DNA from 2 places in the Paraburkholderia sp. JHI869 genome. Region 2 is predicted to be linked to the other one. Evidence: riboswitches for the same ligand, from Rfam matches in the RefSeq annotation. Region 2 holds a riboswitch; the other holds the start of a gene.

Region 1 (9,579 bases), on a different contig from region 2:
CTCGATTGCGATGCGCTCCGCGATCAGATTCTCGCGGATCATGTCCTTCAGGTCGGCCCCTTCCTTGTACTCCGAGTGCGAGCGCTCGACGAGCGTGGCCGGCGAGAAGTCGGGCTCGCCGCCTAGCTGCACGATGCGCGCCGCGAGCATGTCGGCGTGCTGCTGTTCCTCGTTCGCGTGCTGAAGGAACTCGGCCGCCACCGACTCGGACTCGATGCCCTTCGCCATGAAATGGTGCCGCTTGTAGCGCAACACGCATACGAGTTCCGTGGCGAGCGAATCGTTGAGCAACTTGAGCACCGTGTGGCGATTCGCGGGGTAGTCCGGCGTGACCGACCCCTGGTCGAGATTGTGGCGCGCTTCATCGCGCACGCGCTTGAGGTCGAACTCAAACGAAGCGTGTGTCTTCGACATCTGACTTCTCCTTCGAACATGGCATGGGTCTGGTTTGGCATTGCGTGCGTCATCCACGCATCACGCCTAGCAGCAGCGTGACCACGAAGACCACGAGGAAGATGTAGAACAGGATTTTGGCGATTTCGGCCGCGCCCGCGGCGATGCCCGTAAAGCCGAACACGGCGGCGATGATCGCGATGATGAAAAACACGATGGCGTAGTGAAGCATGGCGTAATCCTCCTTTTGGGCGGATGTGCTGCGCTATGTCGCGCCTGCATCGGCGCTAGCGCAAGCAGCGGACCCGCCGCGTGCGCACACGGCATGGACATGGCGGCACATATGACCGGGCACGCGACATGCTGGAGAGTCGTCTCCTTTGACACCGTGGAGGACTTCCTCATGAAACGCCTGATTGCCCTCTTTCTCGTTACTGCATCGCTGGCAGGACTCTCCGCCTGCAACACGATGGCGGGTGCCGGCGAGGACGTTTCCGCAGGCGGCCACGCCCTCACGAACTCCGCGGAAAAAGCGAAGTAGTGTCTGGCAGACGGTAAAGGCGCCGGGCTGAATGACCGGTGAACGATGAAGCCGCGGCCGCCTCGCACGTCAAATGCGGGGCGGCCGCGCGCGCAGCGAGGCGCGTCGCGAAGTCAGGAAGATTTCAGGAAGTGCGACGGCGGTCGTCGAAGATGAACGACAGCCCCACGCTGCCGAGAATCAGCACGGTCGCGACGACAGTGCTGCTCGTGACCGGCTCGCCGAGCAGCAGCGCGCCGAGCGCGACGGCGACAACGGGATTGACGTACATGCAACTGCTCGCGACGAGCGGGCTGGTATGGCGGATCAGATAGCCATACGCGACATAGGCCGCCATCGTGCCGATGAAAAGCAGGTAGAGGAACGCTACGAGCGGCAGGAAATGCAGCTCGCCCATGCGTTCGCCGCTGATCCACGCGACCGTCGTCGAAATCGCGCCGCCGAGGCCGATCTGCAGCGACGTCGCGATGAAGAGATCGGCAGGTAGCGAGAGCTTGCCCGCCAGATGCGCGCCGATCGCCCAGAAGAGCGCGCCGCACAGAATGGCCAGGCTGCCGCCCGCCGAACCCGAAGCGCCGCCGCCATGACTCAGGATCGCAATCCCGACGAGGCCGAGCGCGACCGCGGCCCATTCGGCCCTGGCGACGCGACGCCCGGTCACCGACGAGATCACGGTGGCGAAGAGCGGCACCGTGGCGACCATCACAGCCGCCGTGCCGGTGCCCACGGTACGCATGCCGTAGGCGAGCATGCCGCTCGATAGGCCCACGAGCAGCGTGCCCACCACGCCTGCGTTGCGCACTTCGAGGAGCGTTGGCATGACAGGCCGCCGGCGCAGCGCGAACACGAAGAGGCCAATCCCGGCGAGCAGATTACGCAAGCCGGAAAGCAGGAGCGGCGGGAACGAATCGAGCGCGATCTTCACGCCGAGATACGTCGAGCCCCAGACGAAGTAGACGACGCCGAGCGAGAGCGCGACGCGCCCGGCGCGCGACTGCGGCAGCCGCACGGCGCGCACGAAACGCCAAAGCGCGGCTGCGGCCTGCTGGGCGCCTGCGATAAAAGATTGAGTGCTCACGCGGGAAGGCAAACGGGGAGGCATCGTCATTTCGCCGCGGTGCGCGAGGTGCTTGAGGAGCGTGACGGGCAGGACCGCGGGCGCCCCGGCGGCAAGACGGCGGGACGGGTGAAGCTCGACGGCATGGTGCAGGTGCGCAAGAACGCGAAAAGGACGGAGTACGAAGGACACCCGGGACGGGCGAACCGCATTATGCAACAACGCCGGACGTTGCGGATGCTTTCAGGATGCTTTATGCGCGGTGCTTCGTTGCGTGCGCGTCACAGTGCGAGGAGCAAGCCAGGATGGGCGATCGCGCACCATATAAACGCGCGTCACGCCCAGTTTGTGAGATCGTGCTAGCATGGTCGAATCTTTCGATTAACTTTCATTTACTTGATTTCAGGCACGCCGTTCACCATGCATTCACTCGTTTCGCGTCTCGTCCTCGCCTCGCCGCCGCGCAGTTTGCGCAGCGCGCGGGTGCGTGCACGCGCGGGCCGCGAGCGAACGGCGGCGTGGCCTCTCGACAACCGGGCGCGCGCCCTGCCCTCATTGTCCACCCCGCTGTCCGCCCCGCTCTGCGCCGCCCGGCGCCCGCACTGAACCCGCCTCCCCAAGCCATCGGAGCCGTTCAGTCGGGCTCCGGGCTGATCCGTTGCGCCCTGCTGCGGCCCGCGCGCTTTTGCGTCCTTGTTGCGTAATTTCGCCCGCCAGCCCTCGCCCTCATCTCGACTTTTCTGGATCGCAAGGAGAACTGCCATGTCGAAGAAAATCCGCTATCTCACCGAACTCGATGTCGCCCGCCTCGAGAAATGCGCCGCTGAACCGGGCGCCGCGCCCGCTCGCCAGGCCATGCTCGACGACCTGCTCGAACACGCGGTGATCGTGGAGCCGCGCGACGTGGCCGCCAATGTCGTGACGATGAATTCGCAGGTAACGCTCATGGACGAGCGCAACGGCGAAGCCCTCACCTACACCGTCGTCTATCCGCACGAGGCGAACGTCGACGCGGGGCGCCTGAACGTGTTCTCCCCCGCGGGTCTCGCGCTCCTCGGAGCAAAGCGCGGCAACGCCGTGCGCTTCACGACGCCGGGCGGCGCGGTCGAAACACTGAAGATCGAACGCATCCTGTTTCAGCCCGAGGCCTCGAAGCATTTCACGCTGTAAGTTCCGCGCGCCGCTATACGTCGTACTACACCGCACGCGCGAAGGCACTTGCCAGATCGTCGCAGCGCGGTGTATCGTTTGGCCTTGCTTACGCGGGGGTCCTGCGTCATGCGCCGCATCGAACGAAAGTCGTGCAGCGTATTTCGCGGGTGAGAAATACCCTTTGAACCTGATCTGGATAATGCCAGCGCAGGGAAGCGTCCGGACTTCGCAACATCGCTCAAGCCTCACCCCATCACAGCGAAGTCCGTCCACGTTCCGTCTCGTCTCCTGCTAAGCCGCTGTTCCCACTTTGCTTTGCATGGAGAGAGAGACGCATGAACGCGAATCCGAAGTTCATTTCCGCCAACGCGCACGTCGACGAAGCCGCGATCGCGCCGCTGCCCAATTCCCGCAAGATCTACGTGACCGGATCGCAGCCCGATATCCGCGTGCCGATGCGCGAAATCACGCAGGCGGATACGCCCACGGGCTTCGGCGGCGAGAAGAATCCGCCGATCTACGTCTACGACACGTCGGGTCCGTACACCGACCCTGATGCGAAGATCGACATTCGCGCTGGCCTGCCCGCGCTGCGCCAGAGCTGGATCGAAAAGCGCGGCGACACCGAAGCGCTGCCGGGCCTCTCGTCCGAATACGGCCGCGAACGCGCCGCCGACGCCGCGACGGCCGAACTGCGCTTCCCCGGCCTGCACCGCACGCCGCGCCGCGCGAAGGCCGGCAAGAACGTCACGCAGATGCACTACGCGCGTCAAGGCATCATCACGCCAGAGATGGAATACATCGCGATTCGCGAGAACCAGCGCCGCGCCGAGTATCTGGAAAGCCTCAAGGCGAGCGGCCCGAACGGCGCGAAGCTCGCCGCGATGATGGGCCGCCAGCATCCGGGCCAGGCGTTCGGCGCAGCCGCCTTCGGCGAGAACGCGCTCAAGGAGATCACGCCCGAGTTCGTGCGCGAGGAAATTGCGCGCGGCCGCGCGATCATCCCCGCGAACATCAACCACCCGGAAAGCGAGCCGATGATCATCGGCCGCAACTTCCTCGTGAAGATCAACGCGAACATCGGCAACTCGGCGGTCACCTCGTCGATCGGCGAGGAAGTCGACAAGATGACGTGGGCGATTCGCTGGGGCGGCGACACGGTCATGGACCTCTCGACCGGCAAGCACATTCACGAAACGCGCGAGTGGATCATCCGCAACTCGCCGGTGCCGATCGGCACGGTGCCGATTTACCAGGCGCTCGAAAAGGTCAACGGCAAGGCCGAAGACCTCACGTGGGAAATGTTCCGCGACACGCTCATCGAGCAAGCTGAGCAAGGCGTGGACTACTTCACGATCCACGCGGGCGTGCGTCTCCAGTACGTGCCGCTCACCGCTAACCGCATGACGGGCATCGTCTCGCGCGGCGGGTCGATCATGGCCAAGTGGTGTCTCGCGCATCACAAGGAGTCCTTCATTTATGAGCATTTCGAAGAGATCTGCGAAATCATGAAGGAATACGACGTGAGCTTCTCGCTCGGCGACGGCCTGCGCCCTGGCTCGATCTACGACGCCAACGACGAAGCGCAGCTCGGCGAACTGAAGACGCTCGGCGAACTCACGCAGATCGCGTGGAAGCACGACGTGCAGGTGATGATCGAAGGCCCGGGCCACGTTCCGATGCAGCTCATCAAGGAGAACATGGACTTGCAGCTCGACTGGTGCGACGAAGCGCCGTTCTACACGCTCGGGCCGCTCACCACCGACATCGCGCCGGGCTACGACCACATCACCTCGGGCATTGGCGCCGCGATGATCGGCTGGTTCGGCACGGCCATGCTCTGCTACGTCACGCCGAAGGAACACTTGGGCCTGCCGAACAAGGACGACGTGAAGGAAGGCATCATCACGTACAAGCTCGCGGCGCACGCGGCCGACCTCGCGAAGGGCCATCCGGGCGCTCAGGTACGCGACAACGCTTTGTCGAAGGCGCGCTTCGAGTTCCGCTGGGAAGACCAGTTCAACATCGGCCTCGATCCGGACAAGGCGCGCGAGTTCCACGACGAGACGCTGCCGAAGGACTCGGCCAAGGTCGCGCACTTCTGTTCGATGTGCGGCCCGCACTTCTGCTCGATGAAGATCACCCAGGACGTGCGCGACTTCGCCGCGAAACAAGGCGTGAGCGACGACGAAGCCCTCAAGAAAGGCATGGAAGTGAAGGCGGTCGAGTTCATCAAGCAGGGCGCAGAGATTTATCAGCGTCAGTAAGCACTCACCCTGGTTCTGGCGGGCCCTTGCGGCCCGCCGAAACATTTTCTAACGACTCCCACAACTCTCTGACAAGCGCATACACCCGGATACGGGTCGCCTGGCTAGGATGAGGGCATTGGAGGTGCGGTGTGCGCGCCAGCGCATGTCGCACCGCACACTCGAACGCACTTTGCGTGGGGGAGTCGAAAAAATGAAAACGCTCAAACGTGCACGCACTCTAGTCACGGTGACGACACTCGTCGCCGTGCTGGGCAGTCTTTCCGCTTGTGACAACATGTCGAGACGCGACCGCGATACGGTCATTGGCGCGGGCGTAGGCGGCGTGGCCGGCGCGGCAATTGGCGGCAATGCGCTCTCCACGGTGGGCGGCGCGGCAGTGGGCGGCATCATCGGCAATCAGGTTGGCAAGTAAGTTGGCAAGTAAGCATTAAGGCCGGACGCGTCGACGATGCGGCTGCACGAATAGCGGCACGATCGATGCGACGGCACAGAACAGAAACGACACGACAGGCAACACGCCATTCAAGGCGTGCATCAGGGAAGGATGCGCGGCGCAGACCCTCACGGGCTGCGCCGCGTTTGCTTTGGGCGTTAGCCATCGCAGCCGTGGTACCAGGCGAAATATTCCGTTAACGAGGCACAACGCAAAACGCACGCGTCCGGCGTAAGCTCAAAAGATCAAACGGCCCGAGCCTTAAGGCGATAACCCCGCGCGGCCGTTCGCCACTCGCGGAGCCCGCCATGAAACGACCGTCTGTGTTTGTGATCGCTACCGCGAGCACGGTCTTCAGCCTTTCCGGCTGCTACTACTATTCCCCCTACGGCTACGGCCCTTACTACTACGGCACCGTGCCCGTTGCGGCCACACAGCAGGAGGCCGCGGTCATGCAAACGGCGCCGAACCCCGCGCCAGCGGCCGTGCCCGACGCCCAGTATCCGGGGCCGCTCTATCCCTCGCCGCCGGTTGCGATCGCCGTGCCTGCGTGGCCAGCTTATCCGGCCTACCCCGCGGCCTACCCCGCGTACTACCCTTACCCCGCGTACGGCTGGGGCTGGGGCGCGCCCGCTGTCTCGTTTGGCTTCGGCTACTGGAGCGGCGGCGGCGGACACTGGCATCGCTAACGCTCGCGCGCCCCACCACGCCGCAAAATGCACCGCAAAACGGTGCCGGACCGTACTTTCCCTCCTTGACGCTCCCGTTTCGTTCTCTATCCTCCAAGTGGGCTAGCGGGGATTGAAGCACCGCCTTAACTCGGCCGCCTGGCCGGGCACAGAACTCCACAGCCAACGACGCGCCCCGGCGCACGCTGCCGCACTGCTGCGCCGATAACGAACCAGCATAAAGGAGACGTGATGTTCCACCAGCTGTTGACCCCTATCGGCAATTCGCTGCTGTTCTCGTTTCTCATTGCCGTGCTGCCCATCATCACTGTGCTCGCCCTGCTCGGCTGGGCGCGGCGGCCCGCCTGGCAGGCCTCGCTCGCGGGGCTCGTGGTCGGTCTGATCGTCGCCATCGCCGGCTGGCAGTTTCCGGTCAATCTCGCGATTAGCTCGGTGCTCGCGGGCGTGGTGTTCGCACTCTGGCCGGTGATGTGGATCGTCGTCACGGCGATCCTGCTCTACAACATCGCACTGCGCTCGGGGCGCTTCGCGGCGTTTCGCATGTGGCTGCTCGATAATCTGCCCAACGACCGGCGCATCATCCTCGTCGTGGTCGGCTTTTCGTTCGGCGCGCTGTTCGAAGGGATTTCCGGCTTCGGCACGCCTATCGCCATCACGAGTTCGCTGCTCATCATGCTCGGCTTCCCGACGCTCGAAGCCCTGACCTTCACGCTCATCTTCAACACAGCGCCCGTCGCCTTCGGCGCGCTCGGCGTGCCGATCACCGTGCTCGGCGCGGTCACGCACCTGCCCTCGGATCTGCTGGGACAGATGGTCGGCCGCCAGTTGCCGTTCTTCGCACTGCTGCTGCCGTTCTATGTGATCGCAATCTACGCGGGCGTGGGCGGCATGCTGCGCATCTGGCCGGTGCTGCTCGTCTCCGGCGGCAGCTTCGCCATCACGCAGTTCGTCACCGCCAACTTCATCAACTACAGCCTCACCGACGTGCTCTCTTCGCTCGTCTCGCTGATCCTCACGATCCTGTTCCTGCGCGTATGGAAGCCCGAGGCGGATCCGCGCTTCACGATCAAGGTCGATCGCGCCAAGGAAACGCGCGGCGCCGTGACGGGCACGCAGGGCTGGTATCCGTGGATCATCGTCGCGGCCGTCGTGATCATCTGGACCATCGCGAAGGTCTTCACGATCGGCGAGGTCAAAGTGCCGTGGCCGGGCCTCGACAAGGCCGTCTACATCACGCTGTACAACTCGCCCTATGGCGCGATCTGGGACTTCCAGCCGCTCGCCACCGGAACGGCGATTCTCGTCGCAGCGATCATCACCGCGTTCGTCGTGCGCCTGAAGCCCGCCGATTTCGGCACCGCGATCGTCGATACCTGGGTGCAGACGCGCATCGCCATCCTCACGGTCGCAACCATCGTCGGCCTTGCGTTCCTCATGAACTACTCGGGGCTCACCTATACCCTGGGTCTTGCCGTGGCATCGGTTGGCGCGTTCTTCCCGCTCGTTTCGGCGTTCCTCGGCTGGGTCGCGGTGTTCCTCTCGGGCAGCGACACCTCGGGCAATGCGCTGTTCGGCAACCTGCAGGTGGTGGCCGCGAAACAGCTCAACCTCAACCCCATCCTGATGGCGGCGACCAACTCGTCGGGCGGTGTGATGGGCAAGATGATCTCGCCGCAAAACATCGCGACGGGTGTCGCCACCACGGACCTCAAGGGCCAGGAAGGCATTGTGTTCGCGAAGACGTTCAAGCACTCGATCCTGCTGACGGTGCTGCTCGGCATTCTCGTGTGGCTGCAGCAGAACGTGCTCACGTGGATGATTCCGCACTGAGTACGGACTGCTGAGTGCACATGCATGAAAAAACCCGCCTGCGCGGCGAAGCGCAGGCGGGTTTTTCTTTTGCGGCATTCAGTGAGCCAGCGGGTGCTGGCTCGAGCGCAAGGCTTAGTGCAGTTCGCCGACCACGAGGCCCATGATCTCCTGCGCCGGGCGCGACGCGTCGATCTGGCCGTTGTCGTCCACGATCGCGATGCGCGTCTGGTTGTCGGTCACGGCGCGCACATTGAGCTTGTACTGCTTCGCGACCTTTTCCTTGCGGCCGTGGAAGATCTGGTTCCAGAAGCCCTGCTCGTCCGAGCTCAGATCCTTCGGATCGACGTAGCGTACGTAGTAGATGCCCTTCGTGCGGTCGCGGTCGTCCACCGTGAAGTTGGCGCGATCGAGCGCGATGCCCACGCGCACCCAGGCGCGGTCGTACGGCTCGCCGAGCGTGAGCTCCGTTGAGCTGTACTGGCCCGAGGTGCCTGCATTCGACGAACCGCTGCCCGATTGCTGGCCGACGGCCGCGACGTTCTGCGCGGCCATGGCGGCCGCTGCGGCGTCCGGAGCCTTCGACTTCGCGTCGGTACCCTTGCTGTTGGCCTTGGCGTCGGCATCGGCCGCGACCTGCGCGTCGGGCACGCCCGGCTTCGCGTTCGCGAGCGTCATCATGAGGCGCTTGAGGTACTCGGCTTCGAGCGCGGGATCGTTGGGCTTCGGCACCCACTTGGTGTTGTCGTTATTGGTGCCCGAGAGCTGTTCGCTCAGGCCCTTCTGGCTGATGAACACATAAGTGCCGCCGGTGGGCGACGTTTCGAGGCGCGTGCGGTACTTGTTGCGCTCGGCGGTCACGTACGAGTTGCCCGTGGCCCACGAGAGCGTGTTGCGGATGAGGCCGTCGCTGATCTTCGGATGGGTTTCGTTCCAGTCCGTTTCCATCACACCCTTGTCGCGCTGGTCGACCACGAGCAGGAAGCCTTGCTCCTGCCAGAAGCGGCGCACCTGCGCCCACACCTGGTCGGGCGTGCGGCTGTCGATGACGAGCCAGCTTTCCGTGCCGTCACGCTGGATATGCATGCCCGGCACCTGCGGCACCACCTGGCTCTCGTCGGACTGCGGCGCGGCAGCCTGGGTCTGCTTGAGCGAGGACAGCGAGGTTTCGCCGCCCTGCGGCGCGAGCGAGCGCTGGTCGGACGCTTCGTCGAGCATGTTCGGCGGCACAGCGA
Region 2 (9,579 bases):
CGCGGCGCGCCATGCCGCCCGAAATTTCCGAAGGCGCAAGGTCGCGTGCGCCACGCAGGCCGACGGCGTTGAGCTTCATGAGCACGAGGTCCCGGATCAGCTCTTCAGGCAGATCGGTGTGCTCGCGCAGGGCGAAGGCGACGTTCTCGAACACCGACATGTCGGTGAAGAGCGCGCCGAACTGGAACAGCATGCCCATCTTGCGGCGCAGGGCGTAGAGCCCTTCGCGCGATTGGGCGCCGACGTCCTGCCCGCCGAACAGCACCTGGCCGCGCTGGGCGCGAACGAGGCCGCCAATCAGGCGCAGCACTGTCGTTTTTCCGCCACCGGAACCGCCCATGACTGCCACTACCTGACCGCGCGGGAAGCGCATGTTCAGGCCGGACAGGACGAGCCGGTCGCCGTATCCGAAGTCGACGTCGCGCAGCTCCAGCAGGGTCTCAGAGGTTGAGGGCACGTGGCAGACAGTCCATTTACACGAAGGCGGGATTATAGGGCCATCGTGGAAAACCTGCCGTGACGCACCCTGGCCCATTGATGTAAGCCGCAACACCTGCTAGCGCGGGTTGCAGCCCCTCCTGGCCGGGGTCGCGCACGCGGCGCGGCCCTGGCCAGGGCGGACCATTATTGCGTAAACGCGTTGCGCAGTGCAGCAACCGCGGCAGCCGGGTCGGCGGCCTCGGTCACGGCGCGCACCACCGCCGCGCTGCCCGCGCCCGTGGCGAGCACCTCGGGTAGTACGTTGCCGTCGATGCCGCCGATCGCCACCATCGGCACGACGCCGTCCAGCAGCTTCACGTAGCGGGCGAGACGCGCGAGGCCCTGGGGCGCCGTAGGCATCGCCTTGGTCGTGGTGGCGAAGACTGCACCGCACGCGAGGTAGCTCGGGCGGAAATGGAGCGCCGTCAGCATCTCGAAGTAGCCGTGCGTCGAGAGGCCGAGACGCACGCCCGCCGCCGCGATCGCGCCGAGATCCGCTTCGCGCAGATCTTCCTGGCCGAGGTGCACGCCATAGGCGCCGGCCGCGACGGCCTCCTGCCAATGGTCGTTGATGAAAAGCTGCGCGTCGTGCTTGCGGCCCGCCGCGACGCAGCGTTCGATTTCGTGAGTGAGCGCCGGCGATTTCGGTTGCTTGCTGCGCAACTGCGCCGTCTTGACGCCGTAGTCGAGCACGCGCTCGACCCAGTCGGCCGTGGGCAGCACCGGATACAGGCCAAGCTTTGCGGGGCACGGCGCGAACGGCTGCGCGGGCGCGGCGGGCAAGCCCAGCACGCGCGGGAAACGCTCGATGTCGACTGGCCAGGCGTCGGCCTGCTGCTCGTCGCCGTCGCGCCAGGCGAGCGCGAGCACGAGCGCGTCGTGCGGATCGAAGCCGCAGTCGAGGAACGCAGCCAGCGCGGGAATCCAGTCCTCCGACAACTCGCCTTCGAGCGCGTAACGCTCGCCGCCCAGATGCAGCGTGGCGCGCGCCGCCTTCGGGTTTTCGCCCGCGGCTTCGATCACGCCCGCGCCACCCGTCATCCAGCGCGCGATGTTGGCCAGATGCGGCGCCGCGTCGGTCACGACGATCAGATCGCCGCCGTTGGGCGCGTCAGGCGGCGTGAGACAGATGCGCCACGGCGCATGCGTGGGCTGCCAGTCGCCCAGGCGCGCACGGATGCGCTCGGCCGTTTCGGTGAGTTCGTCGGCGGGCGGCCAGAACAGTTCGCGGTCCTGCAGTCGCAGCGTTTCAGTCATCGTTTGTCTCCGTCCTGGTGCCAGAAGGGCATGCCGACCACGGGCGTGCTCGCGACCGCCGCTTCGCGCTCGGCCATCGGCCCGGCGAGATAGGCGGCGCGCCCCGCCTCGACGCCCAGCGCGAACGCACGCGCCATCGCATCGGGGTGCGTGGCCTGCGAAACGGCCGTGTTGAGCAGCACGCCGTCGAAGCCCCACTCCATCACCTGGCAAGCATGCGAGGGCACGCCGAGACCCGCATCGACGATGAGCGGCACATCGGGCAAGCGCTCGCGCAGCACGCGCAACCCGTATGGATTGATCACGCCCTTGCCGGTGCCAATCGGCGCGCCCCACGGCATCAGCGCCTCGCAGCCCGCATCGAGCAGACGCCGGCCGATCACGAGGTCCTCGGTGCAGTACGGCAGCACCTTGAAGCCGTCCTTGATGAGCCGCGCAGCGGCTTCGATCAGGCCGACCGGGTCAGGTTGCAGCGTGTAGTCGTCGCCGATCAGTTCGAGCTTGATCCAGTCGGTTTCGAAGACTTCGCGCGCCATGTGCGCCGTCGTCACCGCCTCGTTGACGGTGAGGCAGCCGGCCGTGTTCGGCAGGAGCGGTACGCCGTGGCGCTTGAGCAAGTCGAAGAAGCCCGCTTCGGCGGTGCCTTCGTTCATCTGGCGGCGCAGCGCGACAGTGATCATGCCGGGGCGCGCGGCGGCCATCGAGTCGGCAAGCGACTGCAGCGACGGATAGCGCGACGTGCCGAGCAGCACGCGGCTCGTGAAGGTTTCGCCGTAGAGCGTGAGCGCGTCGGCGGTGGAAGTGGTGGTCATGGGTTGGAATCCTTGGCGGAGTCGTGAAAGCGCTCGCCTTGAAAGCGACGCGCAACCGTTGGCTTTGGGCGAGCGAGGCTCAGCCGCCAGCCACGGGGCTCACGACGTCGAGGCGGTCGCCCGCCTGGAGCGAGCGCGCGCCATGCTGGGTGCGCGCCACGAAATCGCCGTTCAGCGCGACGGCGAACGGCGGACGCGCGCCAAATGCGGCGAGCGCATCGGCGACAGTCGCGCCCTCGGGCAGCGTGATCGGCTTCTGGTTGATATGAATGTCCATGGCAAATACGTTCTCAGACTGCGGATTGTTTCTGGTAGAGCTTCAGGCCGGCACGTGCGCACCCTGCGCATGCAGCATCTCGCCCCATCGCGACGCGCGGCGCAGCGACTCGAAGGAGTCGGCGTCGTTCACACGGGAGTCGAGCAGCGCTTGTGCGAAGCGCGCGGCTTCGTCGGCGACTTCCGGCGCGATCATGAAGCCGTGCCGGTAGAGGCCGTTCACACGCAGCGTGGTCTTGCCGTCCCAAATGAGCGCCGGGCGATGGTCGGGCAGCGTCGGGCGGCACTGCGTGTTCAACTCGAGAATGCGCGCCTCGCCGAACGCCGGATGCACCGCAAACGCCGCGCTCAGCAATTCGAGCGCCGAGCGCACGCTCACGGGCGAACGGTCCTCGCCTTCGATCTCGGTCGCGCCGATCACAAAGACGTCGTTCTCCTTGGGCGCGATATAGAGCGGATAACGCGGATGCAGGAGCCGCACCGGACGCGTGAGCGTGATGCCCGGCGCGTGCACGCGCGCGACTTCGCCACGAATGCCGCGCAGGCCTGGCAGCGCGGGTTTGGCGCCCAGTCCGCGGCAGTCGATCGTCACACGCGCGGGCGGCGGATTGGCCTCGTCGACCGTGGTGTGCCAGTGGGTTTCCACTCCGCGCTCGGCGAGCCCCGCCGCCAGCGCGGCCAACGCCTGGCGATTGTCGAGCTGGCCCTCGCCCTCGAGCAGCCAGCCGCGCGCGAAGCGCCCGGCGAGCGCTGGTTCGGCCGCGTCGAGCTGCGCACCCGCGAGCGCGACGAAGTTCGCATCGGCGAGCGAACGCGGCGCGTTGGCGCGCACGCGGCGCTCGAAGAGCGGGGCTTCGGTGCGATCGGCGGTATGCCAGACCACGAGCGTGCCGTTGCGCTGGAAGAACACAGGCTCCGGCAACTCGGCCAGGATGCGCGGCCAGGTCTCGAGCGACGCGACGCCAAGCTCGGTGATCAGCAGTTCGGCGACAGCGGCTTCCGCGAGCGGCGCGAGCATGGCCGCCGCGACCCAGGCCGCGGCCTCGCCGCCTTCGGGGCCGCCACGCTCGTAAAGCGCGACGCGATGGCCCTCGCCGGCGAGACGCCATGCGACGAGCCGGCCGCTCAAGCCGCCGCCGAGCACGGCGAAGTCGGGCACGCTGCCCACGTCAGGGTTGCGCGCGCGAGTCATGACGGCGCTCCGTCACGCGAGGCGAACGCGATAAGAATCGGGGAACAAAGAGAATAGGCGGTCATCGTATCCTTTCCGTACGGCAGCAGCAGACGTACCCAAGGACGAAACCGGCTGGCAAGGCCGACCGTGGAGGCTATGCGGCGCAAACGGCCCAATACAAAAATCGCGAAATTCGCGGAATGTGTACGAACCCATGCGCCCAAAGCGCAGCCCGGCGGGAATCCTGGCGCCCTGCAAATGCTGGGCGCTCCGGCAAGACTTTCTGGAAACTTCCCGCGCCGGTATTACCCGGATCGGGTGCGAAGGGTCTCTCTCAGCCTCAGTACGGCATGCCCCGCATACCGGTGAAGCACCCCTGTTTCGTCAAGGTCGATTAGACCACAAAAGGCGCGCGGCCCGCAAACCTCGGCAGAGCGGGACTTCCGCTCTGGCACAATGCCCTGAGCCCGCCTCTTTCGCCTCGCAAGCCCGCGCGGTGAGACAATGGGCGCCACGCTACGGCGGCGCCGGCGTGCGCTTTTGTCTCCGCGCCTGGCGCCGCTTTTGGCCCGTTAAGACTCACTTAAGCGCCCGACGACAGAATCGCTGCAAAAATCGTTGCACCGCTGCCGCCATGCGGCGCGCAGCGCATGCCCCCCAGCGGGCCGCCACATCTTCAGGACGCACATGACCAACCAACCTGCCCGCGCCACGCCCGATCAGAACGAGCATCAGAAGATCACCGCGTGGAGCCTGATCAAGCCCTACTGGGTCTCCGAGGAACGCTGGATCGCCTGGGGGCTGCTCGTCGCGATCATCGTGATGAACCTGCTCGTCGTGTGGATCAACGTGCGCCTGAACGGCTGGAGCGCGGAGTTCTACAACGCGTTGCAGGCCAAGGACGTCAAGCGCTTCCCGCCACTCCTGATGACCTTCACGGAACTGGCGTTCGGCTTCATCATCCTCGCGGTGTACGGTCGGTATCTGCGCCAGATGCTCGGCTTTCGCTGGCGCCAGTGGCTCACCACGCGCTTTCTGAGCGAGTGGCTCGGCAAGGGCGCGTTCTACCGCATCGAGCGCGACCGCCTCGCCGACAACCCCGACCAGCGGATCAGCGACGACCTCCAGTCGTTCGCCACGACCACGCTCTCGCTCACGCTCGACCTGCTTTCCACGGTCGTCACGCTCGTCTCGTTCATCACGATCCTGTGGACGCTCGCGGGCGCGCTCACGGTCACGCTGGGTGGCCATCCGCTCGCAATTCCGGGCTACATGGTCTGGGCCGCCGCGCTCTACGCCGTGTTCGGCTCGATCGTGATCCAGAAGGTCGGCCACCCGCTCGTGTCGATCAACTACCAGCAACAAAAGGTGGAAGCTGACTTCCGCTTCGGCCTCATTCGCCTGCGCGAAAACGCCGAGCAGATCGCGCTCTACGACGGCATGGACACCGAGCGCGGCAACGCGCAGGGCCTCTTCCAGCACATCCGCGAGAACTGGTGGCGCGTGATGAAGTACACGAAGCGCCTCACCTTCGTGCTGAGCTTCTACGGCCAGATCGCCATCATCTTCCCGCTCGTCGTGGCCGCGCCGCGCTACTTCGCTGGCGCCTTCACGTTCGGCGTGCTGATGCAGATCTCGCAGGCGTTCGGCACCGTGAGCGACTCGTTCTCGTGGTTCATCAACAGTTACTCCACGCTGGTCGAATGGCGCGCTACCGTGAATCGTCTGCGCGAATTCGTGCGTGTGGTGCACTCGCCGCGCCTGAAGGAGTCGGTCTCGCCCGCCACCGAGCACGGCGGCATCAACCTGCACTTCATCGACAGCAACGAACTCGCCACCGAACACCTCAAGCTCGCGCTGCCCAACGGCATGCCGCTTTCCGAAGTGCGCGACATCGCCATCAAGCCGGGTTCGCGCTGGCTCGTGCGCGGCCCCTCGGGCGCCGGCAAGAGCACGCTGATCCGCGCGCTCGCGGGCCTCTGGCCGTTCGGCGAAGGCTCGATCGACGCGCCCGTGGATGCGCGCATGATGTTCATCCCGCAGCAAAGCTATCTGCCGATTGGCACGCTCAAGGCGGCGCTCACCTACCCCTCGCCCGCCGACGACTATAGCGACGAAGACTGCCGCGAAGCGCTGCGCGCCTGCCGCCTCGAAGAGTACATGGATCGTCTGGCCGAATCGGCGCACTGGTCGCGCGTGCTCTCGCCGGGCGAGCAGCAACGCCTGGCCGGCGCGCGCGTGCTGCTGCACAAGCCCGACTATCTGTTCCTCGACGAAGCGACGAGCGCGCTCGACCCCGACAACGAAAGCCGTCTCTACAAGCTGTTCGTGGAGCGCCTGCCCAAGTCGGCGATCGTGAGCGTCGCGCATCGCGAGTCGCTTGCGGCGTACCACCACGAAACGCTCGAAATCGAGCGCATGCCTGAAGAACGGGTTGCCGCGTGAACGCGAGCGCCGCGCGTGTCGTGCTGATCACGGGCGCGGGCTCGGGTATCGGCGCGGCGCTCGCGCGCCGTATCGCAGCGCCTCATGTGGCGCTGATGCTGCATGCGCGCGGCGCCGATGAAGCGTCGCGTGCCCGGCTCGCCGCCGTTGCCGCCGAGTGCGAACAGCGCGGCGCGGCCTGCGCCACGGCTTGCGGTGATCTCGCCGAGCCGGGCAATGCGCAGGCGCTCGTGGAGGCCACACTCGCGCACTTCGGCGCGCTCGACCAGATCGTCGCCAACGCCGGGCATGCGCAGCGCCAAACACTCGCCGCGCTCGACGCCGCGTCGCTCGAAAGCGCATTCGCGGCCATGCCCGCCGCGTTCGCGGCGCTCGTGCAGCGCGCGCGTCCCGCGCTGGAACGCTCGGCGCGCGCACGCGTGGTCGCGCTGAGTTCGTTCGTCGCGCACCGCTACCGCGCCGGTGCGCCGTTCGCCGCCACTGCTGCCGCGAAAGCCGCGCTCGAATCGCTGGCGAAGACCGCCGCCGCGGAACTCGCGCCGCACGGCGTGACCGTGAACTGCGTCGCGCCCGGCTACACGCGCAAGGACCAGGGCCCGACGCCTGAAAACGCGCCGGTGTGGGAGCGCGCGGCGCAGGAAACGCCGCTCGGCCACGTGGCCGATCCCGCCGATGTCGCCGAACTCATCGCCTTCCTGCTTTCGGACGCCGCGCGCCACATCACCGGCCAGGTGATCCACGTCGATGGCGGACTCACGCTCTAGCGCCATCGTTCGCTTGCTATCGAACTAAACATCGGAATACAACGATAGCGCGCGCCCCAAATTGCCCCTCGCCTCAGCACGGTTTCGCACCGTAAAATACGCATCCAGCACACCGGAGACGGGCGGCGTTGCACCGCGCAACCCGTCAGCGTCGAGCGCACACGCCACCCAGGGCGTTTGCGCCAGCCGGGTCGCAAGCGCCGCACACGCCGCTCACCCGGTTCGTTGCGCGCACAACAAATATGGGGGAAGACACGCGATGGGCTACTTTCACTGGTTCACCGAGTTGAACGCGCGCGAGCGGCGCACGCTCTACGCGGGGTTCGGCGGCTACGCCGTCGACGCGTTCGACTTCATGATCTACTCGTTCCTGATCCCGACGCTCATCGCGACCTGGGGCATGACCAAGAGCGAGGCCGGCATGATCGCGACCAGTTCGCTGATCTCGTCGGCAGTCGGCGGCTGGCTCGCTGGCATCCTCGCCGACCGCTACGGCCGCGTGCGCGTGCTCCAGTGGACCATCGCCACCTTCGCGGTTTTCACCTGCCTCTCCGGTTTCACGCATTCGTTCTGGCAACTGCTCGCCACGCGCACGCTGCAGGGCATCGGCTTTGGCGGCGAATGGACGGTCGTCACAATGATGATGGCCGAGACGATCCGCTCGCCGCAGCATCGCGCCAAGGCCGTGGGCACGGTGCAGAGCAGCTGGTCGTTCGGCTGGGGCGCGGCGGCCATCCTGTACTGGGCTTTCTTCGCGCTGCTCCCCGAGGAATACGCCTGGCGCGCGTGCTTCTGGATCGGCATCGTGCCTGCGCTCTGGATTCTCTATGTGCGCCGCAACGTGAGCGACCCTGACGTGTTCGTCGCCACGCGCCGCGCACGCGAAAGCGGCGCGATGCAAAGCCACTTCATGCAGATCTTCGCGCCCGCACATCTGGCCACCACCCTGCTCGGCAGCGCGCTGTGCACCGGCATGCTCGGCGGCTACTATGCGATCACCACCTGGCTGCCCACCTACCTGAAAACGGTGCGCCACCTTTCGGTGTTCAACACGAGCGGTTATCTGATCGTGCTGATCGTCGGCTCGTTCACGGGCTACATCGTCGGCGCGATCCTCTGCGACAAGATCGGCCGGCGCGCCTCGTTCATTCTGTTCGCCATCGGCTCGTTCGCGCTCGGCATGGCCTACACGATGCTGCCCATCACCGACACCGCCATGCTCCTGCTCGGCTTTCCGCTCGGCATCGTCGTGCAAGGCATTTTCGCGGGCGTGGGCGCGTATCTTTCGGAGCTCTACCCGAACGCGATCCGCGGCTCGGGCCAAGGCTTCTGCTACAACTTAGGACGCGGTCTCGGCTCGTTCTTCCCCATTCTCGTGGGCACTTTCGCGCAAACCACTTCGCTCGTGAAGTCGATCGGCATGGTGGCCGGCGCGGGCTATCTGCTCGTGATCGTCGCCGCGCTCTGCCTGCCGGAGACGAAGGGCAAAGTGCTGACCGAAGAAACGCCTGTTGCTGCGGGCGAGCGCCCGTCTGCGGAGTCCACTGCACGATGAGCACGAACATGCTGCAATACCGACCGTCCCTCCCTGTTGTGCGACCGGCATGAAAACGATCGTCCTCGGCGCCGGTGTGATCGGCGTCGCTACTGCGTACTATCTGAGCGAACGAGGCTGCGACGTCACGGTCGTCGAACGGGAACCGGGCGTCGCGCTCGGCACGAGCTTCGGCAACGCCGGTGTCATCGCGCCCGGCTATGTCACGCCGTGGGCCGCGCCCGGCATGCCCGCGAAGCTCATCAAATATCTGCTCAAGCCCACTTCGCCGCTCATCTTCCGGCCCACGCTCGACGCCGCGCAGTGGCGCTGGATCGCGCGCTGGCTGCGCGAATGCGATCTCGCGCGCTTTCGCGTGAACAAGCAGCGCATGCAGCGCATCGCCTATTACAGCCGCGAGTGCCTGCACGCGTTTCGCGCCACGCACGCGTTCGAGTACGGGCGCAGCCAGGGCTATCTGCAACTCTTTCGCAGCGAGTACGACCTCGAACTCGCGCAACCGGCGCTCGGCGTGCTGCGCGATGCGGGCATCGTCTATCGCGAGCTCGATTCCGCCGCGTGTGCGCAGGTCGAGCCGGGGCTGGCCTGGTCCCGCGTGAAACCGGTCGCGGGCGTCTATCTGCCCGAAGACGAGGCCGGCGACTGCGCACGCTTCACGCGCGAACTGCGCTCCGTATGCGAAGCACGCGGCGTGACGTTCATGTTCGATACCGAAGTGCTCGCGCTCGAAGCCGCCGGCGGCAAGGTGAACGGCGTGCGTGTGCGCGCGGTGCCCGGCCGCCGCAAAGCGAACAACCGCAAGGACCGGCGTGAGCA

The links. A riboswitch is a leader RNA that binds a small molecule or an ion and turns the genes downstream of it on or off. The one in region 2 is predicted to bind thiamine pyrophosphate.
Region 1: another riboswitch for thiamine pyrophosphate. It lies ahead of thiC (phosphomethylpyrimidine synthase ThiC); the one in region 2 lies ahead of VSR72_RS29355 (FAD-dependent oxidoreductase).

What each region holds. Positions count from the first base shown of each region.
Region 1 covers NZ_JAYMSC010000006.1:204,546-214,124, forward strand. The annotation lists gene VSR72_RS13735 (DUF892 family protein) at 1-414, opposite strand, end outside; gene VSR72_RS13740 (DUF1328 family protein) at 464-625, opposite strand; gene VSR72_RS13745 (entericidin A/B family lipoprotein) at 797-934, shown strand; gene VSR72_RS13750 (EamA family transporter) at 1,059-2,012, opposite strand; gene VSR72_RS13755 (GreA/GreB family elongation factor) at 2,754-3,161, shown strand; TPP riboswitch at 3,246-3,375, shown strand; gene thiC (phosphomethylpyrimidine synthase ThiC) at 3,479-5,410, shown strand; gene VSR72_RS13765 (glycine zipper 2TM domain-containing protein) at 5,604-5,825, shown strand; gene VSR72_RS13770 (hypothetical protein) at 6,155-6,535, shown strand; gene VSR72_RS13775 (L-lactate permease) at 6,767-8,365, shown strand; gene bamC (outer membrane protein assembly factor BamC) at 8,480-9,579, opposite strand, start outside.
Region 2 covers NZ_JAYMSC010000021.1:71,304-80,882, reverse strand. The annotation lists gene VSR72_RS29375 (ABC transporter ATP-binding protein) at 1-457, opposite strand, end outside; gene thiE (thiamine phosphate synthase) at 625-1,737, opposite strand; gene VSR72_RS29365 (thiazole synthase) at 1,734-2,549, opposite strand; gene thiS (sulfur carrier protein ThiS) at 2,629-2,826, opposite strand; gene VSR72_RS29355 (FAD-dependent oxidoreductase) at 2,869-4,017, opposite strand; TPP riboswitch at 4,274-4,387, opposite strand; gene VSR72_RS29350 (ABC transporter ATP-binding protein/permease) at 4,687-6,444, shown strand; gene VSR72_RS29345 (SDR family oxidoreductase) at 6,441-7,208, shown strand; gene VSR72_RS29340 (MFS transporter) at 7,468-8,763, shown strand; gene VSR72_RS29335 (D-amino acid dehydrogenase) at 8,813-9,579, shown strand, end outside.